Regions from separate parts of the Streptomyces sp. HUAS MG56 genome, predicted to be linked through region 3. Evidence: riboswitches for the same ligand, from Rfam matches in the RefSeq annotation. Region 3 holds a riboswitch; each other region holds the start of a gene.
The links. A riboswitch is a leader RNA that binds a small molecule or an ion and turns the genes downstream of it on or off. The one in region 3 is predicted to bind cyclic di-AMP.
Positions count from the first base shown of each region.

Region 1: linked by a shared signal. The riboswitch ahead of AC4OXY_RS34645 (M23 family metallopeptidase) and the one ahead of AC4OXY_RS29810 (C40 family peptidase) in region 3 are both predicted to bind cyclic di-AMP.
Region 2: linked by a shared signal. The riboswitch ahead of AC4OXY_RS28955 (transglycosylase SLT domain-containing protein) and the one ahead of AC4OXY_RS29810 (C40 family peptidase) in region 3 are both predicted to bind cyclic di-AMP.

Region 1 covers NZ_CM178722.1:7,373,333-7,379,678, forward strand. The annotation lists gene AC4OXY_RS34630 (DNA gyrase/topoisomerase IV subunit A) at 1-729, opposite strand, end outside; gene AC4OXY_RS34635 (M16 family metallopeptidase) at 1,023-2,417, shown strand; gene AC4OXY_RS34640 (M16 family metallopeptidase) at 2,435-3,805, shown strand; cyclic di-AMP (ydaO/yuaA leader) riboswitch at 4,016-4,178, shown strand; gene AC4OXY_RS34645 (M23 family metallopeptidase) at 4,191-4,931, shown strand; gene AC4OXY_RS34650 (GntR family transcriptional regulator) at 5,150-5,836, shown strand; gene AC4OXY_RS34655 (HPr family phosphocarrier protein) at 6,002-6,283, opposite strand.
Region 2 covers NZ_CM178722.1:6,120,545-6,126,890, forward strand. The annotation lists gene AC4OXY_RS28940 (carboxylate--amine ligase) at 1-310, shown strand, start outside; gene AC4OXY_RS28945 (FAD-dependent oxidoreductase) at 365-1,603, shown strand; gene AC4OXY_RS28950 (HAD family hydrolase) at 1,756-2,562, shown strand; gene AC4OXY_RS28955 (transglycosylase SLT domain-containing protein) at 2,587-3,090, opposite strand; cyclic di-AMP (ydaO/yuaA leader) riboswitch at 3,095-3,275, opposite strand; gene AC4OXY_RS28960 (polyprenyl synthetase family protein) at 3,890-4,900, shown strand; gene AC4OXY_RS28965 (LolA family protein) at 5,242-6,346, shown strand, end outside.
Region 3 covers NZ_CM178722.1:6,287,734-6,294,079, forward strand. The annotation lists gene AC4OXY_RS29795 (C40 family peptidase) at 1-244, opposite strand, end outside; gene AC4OXY_RS29800 (hypothetical protein) at 720-1,073, shown strand; partial or broken gene AC4OXY_RS29805 (SLAC1 family transporter) at 1,051-1,323, opposite strand; gene AC4OXY_RS29810 (C40 family peptidase) at 1,412-2,611, opposite strand; cyclic di-AMP (ydaO/yuaA leader) riboswitch at 2,619-2,791, opposite strand; gene pcrA (DNA helicase PcrA) at 3,003-5,507, shown strand; gene AC4OXY_RS29820 (M23 family metallopeptidase) at 5,581-6,346, opposite strand, start outside.

The DNA.
Region 1 (6,346 bases), 1.1 Mb from region 3:
GTCCCGGATGCCGTCGAGGCCGACGATCCGGCCGCCGGTGGGCAGGTCCGGGCCCGGGACGTGCCGCATCAGCGCGTCCAGGTCGGCGTTCGGAGACCGGATCAGATGGCGGGCGGCCGCGATCACCTCGCCGAGGTTGTGCGGCGGCATGTTCGTCGCCATGCCGACCGCGATGCCCGAGGAGCCGTTGACCAGCAGGTTCGGGAAGGCGGCCGGCAGAGCCACCGGCTCCTGCTCCTGGCCGTCGTAGTTGGGCGCGAAGTCGACCGTGTCCTCGTCGATCGACTCGGTCATCAGGCTCGTCGCCTCGGCCATCCGGCACTCGGTGTACCGCATCGCGGCCGGCGGGTCGTCGTTGCCCAGCGAGCCGAAGTTGCCGTGGCCGTCGACGAGCGGCACGCGCATGGAGAACGGCTGGGCCATGCGCACCAGGGCGTCGTAGATCGACGCGTCGCCGTGCGGGTGCAGCTTGCCCATGACCTCGCCGACGACACGCGCGCACTTCACGTAGGCGCGGTCGGGGCGCACGCCCATCTCGTTCATCTGGTACACGATCCGGCGGTGCACCGGCTTGAGGCCGTCACGGGCGTCCGGCAGGGCGCGCGAATAGATGACCGAGTACGCGTACTCGAGGTAGGAGCCACGCATCTCGTCCACGACGTCGATGTCGAGGATCTTCTCCTCGTACGAGTCGTCGGGCGGCGGGGTCTTCGTGCTGCGGCGGGCCATCCTGCCTGGCTCCTTGCTGAAGCGTTTGACGGATCTGACGCCGACCATTGTGGACCGAGGCACTGACAACCCGTGCCACGACCCGGTGTCCGCGGCCCCGTCGGCTGCCGGAAGCCGTCCCGGCACCCGTCCCGGCACCCGCTCCGGCACCCGCCCGGAACGGTGTGCGCGATCCGCTGTGGGCGTACGGCCCGCGGGAACTTCGCCGAGGCCCCGCACGCTTTGCATACAGTGGCAGGCACGGCAGGAAAACCGCGGTTTGCACAACCGCCTCCGCTCGCGAAGGGACGTACATGCCCATGGGTCACACGACCACAGCCGAGGCAGGCTCCGGGGGCCTGACAGCGACCGAGCACCGCCTGGCCAACGGTCTGCGCGTGGTGCTCTCCGAGGACCACCTGACCCCGGTGGCGGCGGTCTGCCTCTGGTACGACGTCGGCTCCCGCCACGAAGTCAAGGGGCGTACCGGCCTGGCTCACCTTTTCGAGCACTTGATGTTCCAGGGCTCGGGACAGGTGAAGGGCAACGGCCACTTCGAACTGGTGCAGGGTGCCGGCGGCTCGCTGAACGGCACCACCAGCTTCGAGCGCACCAACTACTTCGAGACCATGCCCGCCCACCAGCTGGAGCTCGCGCTCTGGCTGGAGGCCGACCGCATGGGCTCGCTGCTGGCCGCCCTGGACGACGAGTCCATGGAGAACCAGCGGGACGTCGTCAAGAACGAGCGCCGCCAGCGCTACGACAACGTCCCCTACGGCACCGCCTTCGAGAAGCTGACCGCCCTCAGCTACCCGCAGGGCCACCCCTACCACCACACGCCGATCGGCTCGATGGCGGACCTGGACGCGGCCACCCTGGAGGACGCCCGCCAGTTCTTCCGCACCTACTACGCGCCGAACAACGCGGTGCTGTCCGTGGTCGGCGACATCGACCCCGTACGGACCCTCGCCTGGATCGAGAAGTACTTCGGCTCGATCCCCGCGCACGACGGCAAGCCCGCGCCCCGCGACGGCTCCCTGCCCGAGGTCATCGGCGAGCAGAAGCGCGAGGTCGTCGTCGAGGAGGTCCCGGCGCGCGCCCTGATGGCCGCCTACCGGCTGCCGGAGGACGGCACGCGCGCGTGCGACGCGGCCGACCTCGCCCTGACCGTCCTCGGCGGCGGCGAGTCCTCCCGGCTGTACAACCGGCTGGTGCGCCGCGACCGTACGGCCGTCGCGGCCGGTTTCGGCCTGCTGCGCCTCGCCGGCGCGCCCTCGATGGGCTGGCTGGACGTGAAGGCCTCCGGCGACGTCGAGGTGCCGGTCATCGAGGCCGCCATCGACGAGGAGCTCGCCCGGTTCGCCGAGGAGGGCCCGACGCCGGAGGAAATGGAGCGCGCCCAGGCCCAGTTGGAGCGCGAGTGGCTGGACCGGCTCGGCACGGTGGCGGGCCGCGCCGACGAACTGTGCCGGTTCGCCGTCCTGTTCGGCGACCCGCAGCTCGCCCTCACGGCTGTGCAGCGCGTCCTGGCGGTGACCGCCGAGGAGGTCCAGGAGGTCGCCAAGGCCCGCCTGCGTCCCGACAACCGCGCGGTCCTCGTCTACGAGCCGAAGTCCCCGGAAGCGGCCCCCGACGCCGACGTGCCCGAGGACCCGGAGCAGGAAGCGACCGTAGAGGCCGGCAACGAGAACGAGGAGACGGCCAAGTGACCGAGCAGCTCGCCAGCATGGACTTCCACCCTCAGCCGCGGCCCGGCGAGGCCAAGCCGTGGGCGTTCCCGGCCCCCGAGCGCGCGGCGCTCGACAACGGCCTGACGGTGCTGCGCTGCCACCGCCCCGGCCAGCAGGTCGTCGCCGTCGAGGTGCTGCTCGACGCGCCCCTGGACGCCGAGCCGGCCGGTCTGGACGGCGTCGCCACGATCATGGCGCGGGCCTTCTCCGAGGGCACCGACCAGCACTCCGCCGAGGAGTTCGCGGCCGAGCTGGAGCGCGCGGGTGCCACGCTCGACGCGCACGCCGACCACTCCGGTGTCCGCATCAGCCTGGAGGTGCCCGCCTCCCGCCTCGCCAAGGGCCTCGGCCTGCTCGCCGACGCCCTGCGCGCGCCCGCGTTCGCCGAGAGCGAGGTCGAGCGGCTGGTCCGCAACCGCCTGGACGAGATCCCGCACGAGCTGGCCAACCCCACCCGCCGGGCCGCCAAGGAGCTGTCCAAGGAGCTGTTCCCGGCCACCTCGCGCATGTCGCGTCCGCGCCAGGGCACCGAGGAGACGGTCGAGAAGATCGACGCGGCCGCCGTACGCGCCTTCTACGACCGCCATGTGCGCCCCTCGACGGCCACCACGGTCGTGGTCGGCGACTTCACCGGCATCGACCTGGACGCCCTGCTCGGCGACACCCTGGGTGCCTGGAGCGGTACCCCGGGGCAGCCCCGGCCCGTGCCGGCCGTGAGCGCCGACGACACCGGCCGCGTGGTCATCGTGGACCGGCCCGGTGCGGTCCAGACGCAGCTGCTGATCGGCCGCGTGGGCCCCGACCGGCACGACCGCGTGTGGCCCGCGCAGGTGCTCGGCACGTACTGCCTGGGCGGCACCCTCACCTCCCGCCTGGACCGCGTCCTGCGCGAGGAGAAGGGCTACACCTACGGTGTGCGTGCCTTCGGCCAGGTCCTGCGGTCCGCCGCGGACGGCACGGGTGCCTCCCTGCTCGCCATCAGCGGCTCGGTGGACACGCCGAACACCGGCCCCGCGCTGGACGACCTGTGGACGGTGCTGCGCACCCTCGCGGCGGAGGGACTGACCGACGCCGAGCGGGACGTGGCCGTCCAGAACCTCGTCGGGGTCGCGCCGCTCAAGTACGAGACGGCGGCGGCCGTCGCGAGCACGCTGGCCGACCAGGTCGAGCAGCATCTGCCCGACGACTTCCAGGCGACGCTGTACCGGCAGCTGGCCGCCACGGGCACGGTGGAGGCCACGGCCGCCGTCGTGAACGCCTTCCCGGTGGACGGCCTGGTGACCGTCCTCGTCGGTGACGCCTCGCAGATCAAGGCGCCGGTGGAGGCTCTCGGCATCGGCGAAGTCAGCGTGGTCGCGGCCGAGTAGGGCACGCCCGCGTGGGGCCCTGACCGCCTACGGGCCGTCAGGGCCCCTCGTCGTTCCGCGCCCTTCCCCAGATGCCCGATTTGGGACGGAGGTTGCCTGTCTGCCCTGTGGGATGCGCTACAAAAGCCCGGTTCGGTTTGGGGACCGGCGGCAGGCCCGCCTAGCGTCGTCCGGGCTGTTCGTCAGGCAGTGCGCCGCACCCGCGGCACCGGACAGCCATCGCCGAGTCCCCGTACGGCGCGAGCCAGGGGAGCCGGGGACCCACAACGTCCCCTGGGGTGAATCGGACGCCCACGCGTGCGCGTGGGGGCCGTAGGAGACCTTCCTGCTCCGAACCCGTCAGCTAACCCGGTAGGCGAGAGGGAAGGAAAGGACCAGCCACTCCATGGCGTTCATGTGCGCCACCGGGAAGCACCGCAAGCCCGGCCGGGTCACGCGCACCGCCGCTCAGGCGGCCGGCGTCGCGGCCCTCACCACCGGTGTCATCGGCACCCTCGCGGCCTCCCCCGCGTCCGCCGCCCAGAACTCCGTCGAGCAGACCGGCCTCACCCCGGTGATCAGCGTGGGCGACGACATCGCCGAGCAGATCGACGCGCAGGCAGCCGCCCAGCGGCAGGCCGCCGCGCAGAAGGCGGCCGAGGAGGCCGCGGCCCGGCGGGCCCAGGAGATCCACGAGACCAAGGCCCGCGCCGCACGCGAGGCGGAGCGCGAGCGGCTGAACCGCTTCGTCGCCCCGATCACGGACTCGTACGTCTCCACGGGCTACAAGGCCAGCAGTTCCCTGTGGTCCTCCGGCTCCCACACCGGCATCGACTTCCACGCGGCCAGCGGCACGCCCGTCCACGCGGTCGGCTCCGGCACCGTCGTCTCCACCGGCTGGGGCGGCGCGTACGGCAACCAGATCGTGATCCGGATGGCCGACGGCATGTACACCCAGTACGGCCACCTGTCGTCCATCGGCGTCACGGTGGGCCAACAGGTCACCCCGGGCGAGCAGATAGGCCTGTCCGGCGCGACCGGCAACGTCACCGGACCGCACCTGCACTTCGAGGCCCGTACGACCCCCGACTACGGCTCGGACGTCGACCCGGTCGCCTACCTCCGCGAGCACGGCGTGAACGTCTGACGCGCACGGCGCACGAGACACGGCATCCGAAGCCCCGGCTCACCGAGCCGGGGCTTTCGTCGTTTTTCCACGGTGTCCCCGGTGCGCTTACGGGAGTCGCTGTCCAAAAAATATCCATGGATTCCGGCCCGCCGTCGGAAATTCTGGCTCATTGCAATAGAGTCACGGAACACGCGTCCATCGTCGACGTGTCACGGGGATTAAGGCGGAGGTCGGTCATGCGTATTCCGGCGCACTCGGTATGCACGGCGATCCGGGACGACATCGTCGCCGGTGTCCACGAGCGCGGCAGCCGCCTCACCGAGGAAGTCCTGGCCCGCCGCTACGGCGTCTCGCGCGTCCCCGTCCGCGAGGCCCTGCGCACGCTGGAGGCGGAGGGCTTCGTGGTGACGCGCCGGCACGCGGGCGCGTGCGTGGCCGAGCCGACCGAGCAGGAGGCGGCCGACCTGCTGGAGATGCGGATGCTCCTGGAGCCGCTCGGCGCCGCCCGGGCCGCGCAGCGGCGCACGGAGGCACATCTGAAGGTGCTGCGCGGCCTGGTCAGACTGGGCCAGGAGCGGGCCAGGCGGGGCAGCAGCGAGGATCTTCGGTCACTGGGCGGCTGGTTCCACGAGACGCTCGCCCAGGCCTGCGCGAGCCCCTCGCTGACCTCGATGCTGACCCAGTTGCGCCACAAGATCGCCTGGATGTACGCGGTGGAGGCGCTGCCGACCCCGGTCGAGTCCTGGGCGGAGCACGGCGCGATCGTGGACGCGGTGGCGCGCGGCGACGGCGAGCGCGCGCGGGCGCTCACGGCTCTGCACGGCGAGCGCGCGACGGCCGCGCACCGGCTTCGCTTTTCTGCCGGCGGCGAGGGTGTGAGGACTTCGCAACACGCCGTAAACATGACCGGCCTGCGTCATTAACACGAGCGCCGTATACAAAGAAGAGTAATTCGGTGGCGGTGTATTCTTGCTGCCTGAATTCAGGTGTGTTCACGCATTGTGGAAGACCGTGCCAAACGGCGAAGCCGCGCCGCCCCGGAAAGGGCGACGCGGCTTCGGTGTTTCCGTGTTCCGGGCGGGGCCGGATCAGACGGTCTCGGGCAGCTCCTCCAGGCCTTCGGAGACCAGCTTGGCCAGACGCTCCAGGGCGATGTCCGCACCCTCGGCGTCGGAGGCGAGGACGATCTCCTCGCCACCCTGGGCGCCCAGACCCAGGACGGCCAGCATGGAGGCCGCGTTGACGGGGTTGCCGTCAGCCTTGGCGATCGTCACCGGGACGCCTGCGGCCGTGGCGGCTCGGACGAAGATGGAGGCGGGGCGGGCGTGGAGGCCCTCGGCCCAGCCGACGTTGACGCGGCGCTCAGCCATGTGTTGCTGCCCTTCGGTGTTCAGGGTTGTCTAGACCAGTTTCCCATATCGCGAAGCGTGTCC
Region 2 (6,346 bases), 170 kb from region 3:
GGGGGTGGACGTGGTCCGCGCCCTGCACCTGCACCTGACCGGCCGCGCCGTACCGGAGGGGGAACAGCGCGCCGGCCACCGCTACGTCGTGGAGAACATCGACCTGCCTGCCCTCCTCGCCTACCGCCGCAGCGGCTACACGACGCCGCACGCACCGGCGAAGGCGAGCGGGACGGAGCTGGCCTGGTTCGCGGGTGACGACCCGCTGCCGTTCCTCACGATGCTCGCCCGCTTCGTGCGCCCGGGCGCGAAGCACCTGTATCAGCTGTGGCGGACCAACCGCCGCGGCGGCAACACCTCCACGAAGTAGGCCAAGCCACCAAGACGAGCAAGAGTGGCGCACCGTGTCCTGGGGAGGGACTTCGTGACTCGACCGGTTGCAGTCATCGGGGCCGGGCCGTTCGGCCTGTCCACCGCCGCCCATCTCCGCGCGCGCGGCATCCCTGTCCGCGTCTTCGGCGACCCCATGGTCAGCTGGCGCGCCCACATGCCCGAGGGCATGCTCCTGAAGTCGACACCCGCCGCGTCGAGCCTGGACTGCCCGCAGCCCGGCCACACCCTCGCCGACTACTGCGACGCGGCCGGCATCCGCCGCCTGGTGGCCGACGAGGACATCATCCCGGTGGAGACCTTCGTCGCCTACGGCGAGTGGTTCCAGCAGAAGCTGCTGCCCGGCCTGGAGCGGGTGCGGGTCGTGTCCGTCGACCGTGACGCGCGCGGCGGCTTCGAACTCAAGCTGGACTCGGGAGAGCTGTGCACCGCGCGCGCGGTCGTCGTCGCCACCGGCCTGTCCGGCCTCGCCCACCTTCCGCCGGAACTCGCGGGCGCGGCACCCGACGGGCCTTCCGCCACCGGACCGCTCTCGCACAGCTCCCAGCACCACGACCTCGGGCGGTTCGCCGGCCGGGAGCTGATCGTCGTCGGCGCCGGCCAGTCCGCGCTGGAGACGGCCGCGCTCGCCGCCGAAGCCGGCGCACGCGTGCGCGTGGTCGCGCGCGGCCGCGGCCGGGTCGCCTTCGGCGCCCCGCCCTGGGAGCAGCCGAGGCTGCGCCCCGCATCCCCCTTCGGCCGCGCCTGGTCGCTGTGGGCGCTCAGCTACTACCCGCACCCCTACCGCCACCTGCCCGAGGCCGCCCGTCACTACCTGGTCCGCCGCGTCCTCGGACCGCTCGGCGCCTGGTGGCTGCGCGAGCGGTTCGACAGCGCCGTACAGGTGCAGGAAGTCGAGCGGATCGTCCGCGCTGAGGCGTCGGACGGCAGCCCCGTCCTCACCGTCCGCACGTTCTCCCGCTCCCGAACCGGCCCGCGCGGGCAGACCCCTGCCGACGGCGTGGAACGGCTCGCCGCCGACCACGTCATCGCGGCCACCGGCTACCGCGTCGACATCGCGGCGATGGACTTCCTCGGCCACGGCCTGCGCACCCGGCTGGCCGTGAGCCGCGGTGCGCCGAGGCTCGGCCCCGGCTGCGTCTCCTCCGTCCCCGGCCTGTACTTCACCGGCCTGCCGGCGGCGGCGTCGTACGGCCCGGTGATGCGCTTCGTGTGCGGCACGGAGTTCGCCTCGCCGCGACTGGCGAAGCACCTGGCGGCGGCCCACGGCTGACGAAGCGGCCGCATCCGGGGACGGCGACGGCATACAGGGGACCCCGACGGTGTCATCAGGCCGACGGCGGGCGCCACTTGGGGGTGATGAGCACGTAAGTACGCAGTACGGCAAGGTGAGTCGGACAGGCCCCGCGTCCGTATTCTCTGATCATGGCAGCCGCATACGCACTGATCGCCACTGACCTGGACGGCACGCTGCTGCGGGGCGACGACACGGTCTCCGACCGGTCGCTCGCCGCGCTCGCGCGGGCGGCGCGGGCCGGTGCCCGGCATCTGGTGGTGACGGGCCGTCCGGCCCCTCGGGTACGGCCGCTGCTCGCGCGCCTCGGCTGCGCGGGGCTCGCGGTGTGCGGACAGGGCGCGCAGGTCTACGACGCCGGGAGCGGGCGCCTGCTCTGGTCGGTCCGGCTGCACCGGGAACTGGCCGAGGAGGCGCTCGGCAAGATCGAGGCCGAGGTGGGGCAGGTCTACGCGGCCGTCGACCAGGACGGCGTCGACGGGCTCACGCTCATCGAGCCCGGCTACCGGATGCCGCACCCGACCCTGCCCTCGGTGCGGGTCGACCGGCGCGACGACCTGTGGCACAAGCCCATCAGCAAGGTGCTGCTGCGCCATGCCGCCCTGTCCGACGACGAGTTGGCGGCCGTCGCGCGCGCGGTGGTGGGTTCGCTCGCGACGGTCACCATGTCGGGGCCGGGGACCGTGGAGCTCCAGCCGTCCGGGGTGACCAAGGCGACCGGGCTGGCGCTCGCCGCGGAGCGGCTCGGCGTCGGTGCCCGACAGGCGCTGGCCTTCGGGGACATGCCCAACGACATCCCGATGTTCGACTGGGCCGGGCACGGGGTCGCCATGGCCGGCGCGCATCCCGAACTGAAGGCGTTGGCCGACGAGATCACCATGTCGAACGAGGACGACGGCGTCGCCGTCGTCCTCGAAAGACTGTTTCCGACCGGCTGACCGGCTGACCGGCTGACCGGTGTCTCAGTACGCGCTGTGGACGTTGTCGATCGAGCCGTAGCGCGCGGCGGCGTAGTTGCAGGCCGCGGTGATGTTCGCGACCGGGTCGTACGGGTCGAACGCGGTGCCGGTCACGTGGTAGGCCCGGAAGGTCGGGTCGATGACCTGGAGCAGGCCCTTGGACGGGATGCCGGCGGCGGCGTTGGAGTCCCAGTTGTTGATGGCCAGCGGGTTGCCGGAGGACTCCCGCATGATGTTGCGGAAGATGCCGTTGTAGGAGCCGGGGATGCCCTTCTGGGCCATGATCGAGAGGGACTCGCGGATCCAGCCGTCGAGGGTGTTCGTGTACCCGGACGTGTGGACGAGGGACGTGGTCGCGGCGGCCGTCGAGGGCGTGCTGGTGGCGGCGGAGGCGCTGGTGGCGCCGATGAGCGGCATCGCGAGGACGGCGGCACCGGTGCCGGCGACGGCGAGGGTGCGCATGAGACGGCTGGTGCGGGTACGGCTGTGCTGAGCGGCAGCAGACATGGGGAGTTCCTCTCCGGCGCCTGCGAGGTGAGCTGTCGGGTTCGGGCGGGGAGGTGCCCGGCCGTGCCTTCGCGAGAAGGCGCGGCTTCACCCCTAGCCGTTCCGGTGCGACGTGTGCCGACCGGTCCGGCGACTTACCTGGGTCCCCCGCTCCTGCCGTACGAATGGGTTCGCGGATGGTTGTGCGGGCGGCGGCAGGATTCGGCGTCCGCCCAGCGAGCCGGAACGTATGCGAGAGCACATGTCGGGAACAAGTGCCGGAATCACACAACGTCCTGTTTGACCTTGAACTGCCCCCTATGTGGTACTTGATCCTTTGCGGTTGTCAACCCTCAACTCGCGCGCCGGGCAAGGAGAACGGGCGGTTCGGCGGCCGGTGTGCGGACATGGGCGTCCGTGACCCAACTCACGAAGTATCAAATAGTCATAAAGGGGACATAGCGGATTTCAGGGACTCGCGCTCGGAGTGGCGCCGGTCGCGAAGGGGGACGTGGAAAGGGGGGTGGGTGAGGGGTGGAGTGAGGGGTGGGTGTGAGATGGCCCGCGGGTGAGGGTGGAGCCATTACTCCGCTCGCCCCTCGGTTCGCGACAAAGCGCAAGGTGTCCTGTTAAGTCGATGAATGTCCGTTCTTACCATCTGATCGAAAACAAAGCGGCCATGATCCAATAGCGCCCGGGCCGGACCGGTGGGCGCTATCGGTGATCGAAACAGGACCGGATACGCTGACTTGAGTGATGGCAGCGACCTATCGACAAACCGTGTAATCGCCAGCAGACACCAGCAGACAGGAGACCCCTCGTGACCGTCGTCGGGCCGTTCGGGCTGAGCGTGCGGGACCAGGCTCTCGAAGCCGATGTCCAGGCCGGATTGGCGGCTGTCGAGGAAGGCTTGCTCGAGGCCACCAAGAGCGAGGTCCCGTTCATCACGGAGGCCGCGCAGCACCTCGTACGGGCCGGCGGGAAGCGGTTCCGGCCGCTGCTCGTGATGCTCGCGGCGCAGTTCGGCGACCGCTACGCGCCGGGCATCGTGCCGTCGGCCGTCGTCGTGGAGCTGACCCACCTCGCCACGCTGTACCACGACGACGTCATGGACGAGGCGGCCGTGCGGCGCGGTGTGGACAGCGCCAACACCCGCTGGGGCAACTCCGTCGCGGTCCTCACCGGCGACTTCCTCTTCGCCCGTGCCTCCCAGATCCTCGCCGACCTCGGGCCCGAGGCGGTCCGGGTGCAGGCCCTCGCGTTCGAGCGGCTGGTCACGGGCCAGATCCTGGAGACCGCGGGCCCCTCGGACGGCCGCGACCCGGTCGAGCACTACCTGGACGTGCTCGGCGGCAAGACCGGCTCGCTGGTGGCGGTCTCGTGCCGGTTCGGCGCGATGATGTCGGGCGCCGACGAGACGGTCGTCGACGTCCTCACCCAGTACGGCGAGCGGCTCGGCGTCGCCTTCCAGCTCGCCGACGACGTCCTGGACATCGCCTCCGACTCGCACGAGTCCGGCAAGACCCCGGGCACCGACCTGCGCGAGGGCATCCCGACGCTGCCCGTGCTCCGGCTGCGCGAGCGCGCGGCCCGGCTGGGGCTGCCCGAGGACCTCGCGCTGTGCGAGCTGTTGGACTCCGACCTCACCGACGACGCCCGGCACGCCGAGGCCCTGACCGCGCTGCGTGCGCACCCCGCGCTGGAGCAGGCCCGCCGCGACACCGTGCGTTATGCCGAGGAGGCCCGGGCCGCGCTGTCGCCGCTGCGGGACTGCGACGCCAAGGCGGCTCTGGTGGAGCTGTGCGACGCGGTGGTGCACCGCGCGGGCTGAGGCCCCGGGCCACCCACGACGGCGTGCCGGCCCGCGACGGCGTACCGGCTCGTCCCCGCTGACAGTGGCTGACGTGTCCGCGATATGGCACACGGCCGTACGGCGCCCTTCGGCATCCGTGCGACCGGGCCCGGCCCCTAGGGGTCCCGGTGGTCGCCGCCCCTACGTGTCATACCGCAGGCGTACACGGAGTTGGCTCCGTGGTCTGACGCTTCCTCATGGCCGATTTGGTGAGATGGGGAACACGGACATCACCACTCCTCACCGATTCGGGTGAGAATGGCGGCTCAGGGTGGACCAGCGTGAGGAAAGCCGCCGCCGACGACGGAGGTAAGGCACACATGGCACCGTACGAATCCGATGACGCGGTGGACGTCGCGCGGGACGAGAACCCGCACGCCGGACGCCGCAAGGCCGCGCGTTACGCGGTCCCGGTCGCGGTGGTGGGCGTGGCGGCGGCCACGATCGGGCTGGTCCCGGCGCTCGCCGCCTCGGGCGACCCGGACCTGCCCAAGATCACCGCGAAGCAGCTCATCGACAAGATCGCCAAGTCGGACGTGCAGCAGCTGTCCGGCACGGTGAAGATCAGCACCGACCTCGGCCTGCCGAACCTCGGCGGCCTGGAGAGCAGCCTGGCCTCCGGGGCCGGCAAGGGCGCCGGCGCCGGCTCCTCCGCCGACCCGCAGGCCAAGCTCACCGAGCTGGTCTCCGGCACGCACACGCTGCGCGTCGCCGCCGACGGCCCGGACAAGCAGAAGATCTCGCTGCTGGAGAGCGGCTCCGAGTACAGCCTCATCCACGACGGCACGAACGTCTGGGGCTACGACAGCAAGACCAACTCCGTCTCCCACAGCACCTCCCCCGAGACGGGCAAGGACCGCAGGGCCGAGCAGCCGCCGGCCACGCCGAAGGACTTCGCCGACCAGGCGCTGAAGGCGGTGGACGGCACCACGTCCGTCACCGTCGACGGCACCGAGCAGGTCGCCGGCCGCGCCGCCTACAAGCTGCTGATCAAGCCGCGCCAGTCGGGCACCACGGTCGGCGCGATCAGCATCGCGGTCGACGCGAAGACGGGCATGCCGCTGAAGTTCACGCTGACCCCGAAGAGCGGCGGCGCCGCCGTCGTCGACGCGGGCTTCACCGAGGTCTCCTTCGCCAGGCCGGCCGCCTCCACGTTCACCTTCACCCCGCCCAAGGGCGCGAAGGTGACGGAGCAGAAGAAGGGCGCCACGGCCCGGGAGCACGACGGGTTCAAGCCCGGCGGGGGCCTCGCCCAGGGCCACGACAAGGGCACTGTCATCGGCAAGGGCTGGACGTCCGTCGCCACGTTCGACACGGGCGCCAAGGGCGGCCTGCCGAGCGGCGGTTCCAAGGCCGGCGACCTCAGCGGCTTCCTCGGCTCGCTCGGCGACAAGGTCTCGGGCAAGTTCGGCAAGGGCACGGTCT
Region 3 (6,346 bases):
CGTTGAGCCTGCGCCGGGTGCTGTCCGCCGCCTCCTTGGCACCGTCGTACTTCTCGGTCGCGGCCTCGGCCTGCTGGTACAGCGCGTCCACCCTGGCCTTCACCTGTGCCGGTGTCGGCGGGGGCTCGGCGTGCGCCGAACCGCCGAAGCCCGTCGCGGTGGCCGCGCCCGTCAGGGCGAGCGTGGCAGCGGTCCGGGCCGTGGGGCCGATCGGGCGTTGCCGGGGCTTGCGGTGCGCTGCCACCTGGACTGTCACGTCCTTCCGTGCGACTCGACACGATCCGACGGCCGAGCGGTCCGTGGGCCGTGCGGTCCGGCCCAGCGGTGCCTGCGTCCGGCGGTGGCCCGCACAGGGGGAACGGGCCGCCGCCGGACCCTTCTCGGCGGTGGTGCCCGGCCGCCGCCCCTGGCCCGGGCGGTGATGGGGAGCCGGTCACCTGGGGGAGGACGCTAGGCCGGAGTGTGACGGGTAGGTAACGCAGTGTACGGAACTGGCGTCGACAGATCGGTAAGTGACCGTACGTGATCGTGCGGCCGGTCCGGAGTCGTCCCCTTCACGTGGCGTGGTGACCGATGCGCGGAAAGCGGAACAGGCGGGAGGCGTGAGGTGCTATGGGCCGCATATATGCAAGATCCGCAGCGGTGGACGGCCGGGTGCGGACGGCTGTGCCAGGGCCCGGTGGCGAGGGACCGCATCGCCCTGATTAGGCTCCGGCCTCATGGACGTACTCATCCATCTCTTCGTCGGCCTGCACATCATCGGCATCGCGGCGCTGCTCGGCGGTTTCCTCACCCAGATGAAGGCGATGGGCCAGGGCACGGCCCGCTTCGTCCCCGGGATGCTGCACGGCGCGCTCACCATGCTCGTCACCGGAGTGGTGCTGGTCGGCCTCAACCAGGCCGGTGACCACCACATCAACACCATCAAGATCGGTCTGAAGCTGGCCCTGCTGATCGTGATCCTCGGCCTGGTCTACGTCAAGCGCGACGAGGAGAAGGTCGAGAAGGGTGCCTTCGGCGTCGTCGGCCTGCTGACCATGGCGAACATCTTCATCGCCGTCCTGTGGACCTGACGGCCGTCCCTCCCGCCGTACGGGCCGCGCGCACCGCTCCGGCGCCGACCGCGAGCCACGCCGCCACCGCCACCCACACCAGCACCCGCCCCGGCCACCGGAGCCACGGGAGTCGCACGGCGGCCGCGACGGAAAGCGTCGCAGCCGCCGTCATCCCCATCGGGAACACCGTCGACCACCGCCGTACGTCGTAGCCGGGCCGGGGCCGCGCCGCCTCGGCCGCCGGCAGGACGACGTACCAGGCCAGGTCCGGGACGCGGAGCCGAGGCGCGAGAACAGCCGGTACGCGCGCGTGGCCGGGAAACGCCGGTACGCGCGCGTGGGCACCGGTGCGGAGATCAGCCCGGGCGGACCACGCTGTGGATGATCGATTCTCCGCCGTAGTACACCGACTCCTCGCGGACGTAGGCGCCCGGCTTGGGGGCGTGGATCATCATGCCGTTGCCGATGTAGAGGCCGACGTGGCTGATGTCGTCGTAGAAGAAGATCAGGTCGCCCGGGCGCGCGTCCGCCAGGGAGACCGTGGTGCCGGCGTTCACCTGGTCGTACGTGGTGCGCGGGAGCGCGACGCCGGCTGCCTTCCATGCGGCCTGGGTCAGGCCCGAGCAGTCGTAGGAGCCCGGCCCGGTGGCGCCCCACACGTACGGCTTGCCGATCTGGGCGCGGGCGAAGGCGAGGGCCTTCTCGGCCTTCGTGTCGTACGAACCGGACGAGCCGGAGGATCCCGAGGACCCCGAAGAGGTGGAACCCGTCGAGCCCGTGGACGTGGACCCGCCGGAGCCGGACGACGACGAGCCGGACGAACTGCTCTGCTGCTTGGCCCGGGCCGCGGCCTGCTGCTTCGCCAGCTCGGCCGCCTTGCGCGCCGCCTCCTGCTGCTTGGCCTGTTCGATCTGCGCGAGTCGCGCCTTCTCCTGGGCCGTCAGTTGCGAGAGCAGTTCGCGCGCGGAGGCGAGCTTCTTCTGGACGGTCGTCTTGGCCGTCTGGAGGTCCTGCTGCGAGGTGGTCAGCGTCTGGAGGCTCTCGGCGGCCTCCCGCCGCTTCTTCATCGTGGCGGCCTGATCGCCGATGTAGGCGTCGACCGCGCTCTTCTCGCGCGTGGTCAGCCGGTTCATCAGCTGGGTCTGGTCGAAGTAGTCCTGCGGGTCGTTCGCCAGCAGGAAGGTGGCCGTGCTCGGCGCGGCGGCGCCGGTGCGGTACTGGGCCGCGGCGAACGAACCCAGCTCCTCGCGGGCCTTGTTGAGGCTGTCGGTGCGGCGGGCGACCTCCTGGCGGAGGGCGTCGACGTGGCCGCGCTCCTTGCCGGTGCGCTCCTTGGCCGCGTCGTACTTCTCGGTCGCCGACTCCGCCTGCCGGTAGAGGTCGTCGACCTTCTTCTCCACCTCCTCCAGGCTCGGCCGGTTGTGGTCGGTGCCCGGGGCGGCCTCGGCGGTCTGGGACAGCATGGCTATGGAGGTGAGGGCGGCGGTGGCGAGAGCGGGGGTGCGTATACCCGCCGCGGTGGTCCCGCCGGGGCGCGGCTTGCGGTGCGACGCCAAGGGAGGCGACTCCTTCCAATGGTCCGCCTACCGGGTTAGCTGTCGGGTTCGGGCGGTGGTTCGGAAGGGTTGCCCTACGGCGTCGTCCCGGACGGGATTCGGCCGATTCACCCCAGGTTCGGTGGGTCCCCGGCTCCGGGTGCCCCGTACGGGACGGGCCGGACTCGGCGGGGGCCGCGCACGCGGCCCGACCGCAACCTAGCCAACTCGTGTGGCTAGTGTGAAGGTTGGTGCGTGATATGTCCGATACATTTTCGTGATCCGAGACCGGAATCACGTCCGGGTCATCGGGTGATTCCGCTGGGTAAGGGATGTTCGCCCCTTCGCCCGCGCGGTCTTCTTCCCGGGACGGCGACCGGTTGTCGGTGGGGCGCCCTAGACTCGGAGAGCGATGAGCAGCCTCTTTGACGACAGCTTCCTGGCGGACCTCCAGCCCCCGCGCGGGCGCGAGGAGGAGCCTCCGCCGCCGCCCGAGGACGATCACGCTCCGGAGCCGCTTCCGGACGATCTGTTCGGCGGGAAGTTCGACGTGCCGCCGGACCGGGATTCCTACTACCGCGACGGCGCCCCCCGCCCCGCACTCGACGCGGCGGCGCTGCTGGAGGGGCTGAACGACAACCAGCGCGCCGCGGTCGTCCACGCCGGCTCCCCCCTGCTCATCGTCGCCGGCGCCGGCTCCGGCAAGACCCGTGTGCTCACCCACCGCATCGCCCACCTGCTCGCCGAGCGGAGCGTGCACCCGGGCCAGATCCTCGCGATCACCTTCACCAACAAGGCCGCGGGCGAGATGAAGGAGCGCGTCGAGCAGCTCGTCGGCCCGCGCGCGCACGCGATGTGGGTGATGACCTTCCACAGCGCGTGCGTGCGCATCCTGCGGCGCGAGTCGAAGAAGCTCGGTTTCACGTCGTCGTTCTCGATCTACGACGCCGCCGACAGCAAGCGCCTGATGGCCCTGGTCTGCCGCGACCTGGACCTCGACCCCAAGCGCTTCCCGCCCAAGTCCTTCAGCGCCAAGATCAGCAATCTGAAGAACGAGCTGATCGACGAGGAGGACTTCGCCGCCCAGGCCGCCGACGGCTTCGAGAAGACCCTCGCCCAGGCCTACGCGCTCTACCAGTCCCGCCTCCGCGAGGCCAACGCGCTCGACTTCGACGACCTGATCATGACGACGGTCAATCTGCTGCGCGCCTTCCCGGACGTCGCCGAGCACTACCGCCGCCGCTTCCGGCACGTCCTGGTCGACGAGTACCAGGACACCAACCACGCCCAGTACGCACTGGTCCGCGAACTGGTCGGCACCGTCGAGCGCGCCGCCGAGGACGTCACCGAGGACGTCGCCGCCCCGCCGGGCGAGCACGACCTCCCGCCCGCCGAGCTGTGCGTCGTCGGTGACGCGGACCAGTCGATCTACGCCTTCCGGGGCGCGACGATCCGCAACATCCTCCAGTTCGAGGAGGACTACCCGAACGCGACGACGATCCTGCTGGAGCAGAACTACCGCTCCACCCAGACGATCCTGAGCGCCGCCAACGCGGTCATCGAGCGCAACGAGTCCCGCCGTCCGAAGAACCTGTGGACCAACGCCGGCCAGGGCGCCCGGATCACCGGCTACGTCGCCGACACCGAGCACGACGAGGCCCAGTTCGTCGCCGACGAGATAGACCGCCTGGTCGACGCGGGCGACGCCAAGGCGGGCGACGTGGCCGTCTTCTACCGCACCAACGCCCAGTCCCGTGTCTTCGAAGAGGTCTTCATCCGCGTCGGCCTGCCCTACAAGGTCGTCGGCGGCGTCCGCTTCTACGAGCGCAAGGAGGTCCGGGACGTCCTGGCCTACCTGCGCGTTCTCGCCAACCCCGAGGACTCGGTGCCGCTGCGCCGCATCCTCAACGTCCCCAAGCGGGGCATCGGCGAGCGCGCCGAGGCGATGATCGACGCCCTCTCCCAGCGCGAGAAGATCAGCTTCCCGCAGGCGCTCAAGCGCGTGGACGAGGCGTACGGCATGGCCGCGCGCTCCACCAACGCGGTCAAGCGGTTCAACACGCTGATGGAGGACCTGCGCACCATCGTGGAGTCCGGCGCCGGACCGGCCACCGTGCTGGAGGCCGTCCTCGAACGCACCGGATACCTGGCCGAGTTGCAGTCCTCCACCGACCCGCAGGACGAGACCCGCATCGAGAACCTCCAGGAACTCGCGGCCGTGGCCCTGGAGTTCGAGCAGGAGCGCGCGGAGGGCGAGCAGGGCACGCTGGCCGACTTCCTGGAGCAGGTGGCCCTCGTCGCCGACTCCGACCAGATCCCCGACGAGGACGAGGAAGGCGCCGGCGTCATCACCCTGATGACCCTGCACACCGCCAAGGGCCTGGAGTTCCCGGTCGTCTTCCTGACCGGCATGGAGGACGGCGTCTTCCCGCACATGCGCGCCCTCGGCCAGACCAAGGAGCTGGAGGAGGAGCGGCGCCTCGCGTACGTCGGCATCACGCGCGCGCGTGAGCGGCTGTACCTCACCCGGTCGTCCATGCGCAGCGCCTGGGGCCAGCCGTCGTACAACCCGCCTTCCCGCTTCCTGGAGGAGATCCCGACCGCGCACCTGGAGTGGAAGCGGACGGGCGCGACGGCTCCGGTCTCCTCCGGCCCGGCCTCCGGGATCGCCGCCTCGCTGTCCTCGTCCCGCTCGCGCTCGTCGGCCGCGGGCGCGTCCGGGTTCGCCACGCGGCGTACGACGGACAAGCCGGCGGTGTCGCTGGCGGTCGGCGACCGGGTCACCCACGACCAGTTCGGGCTCGGCACGGTCGTCGCGGTGGCGGGCGCCGACGACAAGGCCCAGGCGACGATCGACTTCGGCGACGGCAAGCCGAAGCGGCTGCTGCTGCGCTACGCGCCGGTCGAGAAGCTGTAGAAGCAGTGGAAGGTGTGAGCCCCGCCGGACCGGCGGGGCTCACACCGTCACGGCTCACGTCGGGATACGCGGCTCAGGTCGGGTCCAGGCCGTGGCTGCGCAGCCACGGCAGCGGGTCCACGGCCGCTCCGCCCGCCGGATGCACCTCGAAGTGCAGGTGCGGGCCGGTGGAGTTGCCGGAGTTGCCGGAATACGCGATCGGCTGGCCGGCCTTGACGGACGTGCCCGCGGGGACCTGGTAGCTGGACAGGTGGCAGTACCAGGTCTCCGTGCCGTCCTTCGCCGTCAGTATCAGCATGTTGCCGTAGGCGCTGTTCCACTTGGTGGTGACGGTGCCGTCGGTGGCGGCCATCACCGTGGTGCCGTAGGAGACGGGGAAGTCGATGCCCGTGTGCACCGACATCCAGTTCACGCCCGCCTGGCCGAAGTAGGCGCTGAGCCCCCTCTGCGTGACCGGCAGGACGAACTTGGGGCGCAGCCGCTCCTTGAGCGCGGCCTCCGCGAGGGCCTTCTTGCGGTCCTGCTCCTGCTGGTTCTTGAGGTCGATCCGCTCCTGCGTCCGGCTGGCCCGGTCGGCGAAGTCGTGGGCGTCGGCGGAGAGCGTCTTGAGCTGGGCGTCCAGCTTGCTGTTGGCGATCGCCGGCTTGACCGCGTGCGCGTCCGCGGCGGTGGCGGCGGTGTCCTTGCTGTCGTCGCTGAAGGCACCGACCGAGGCGACCGCGATCCCGGCGACACCCATCACACAGGCCGAGGGCACGGCGACGGTCAGCAGCGCGGAGCGCTTGGCAGGCGTACGGCGCCGGGACCGCCCGGCGCTGCGCGCGCCCGCCCGGGTCGTC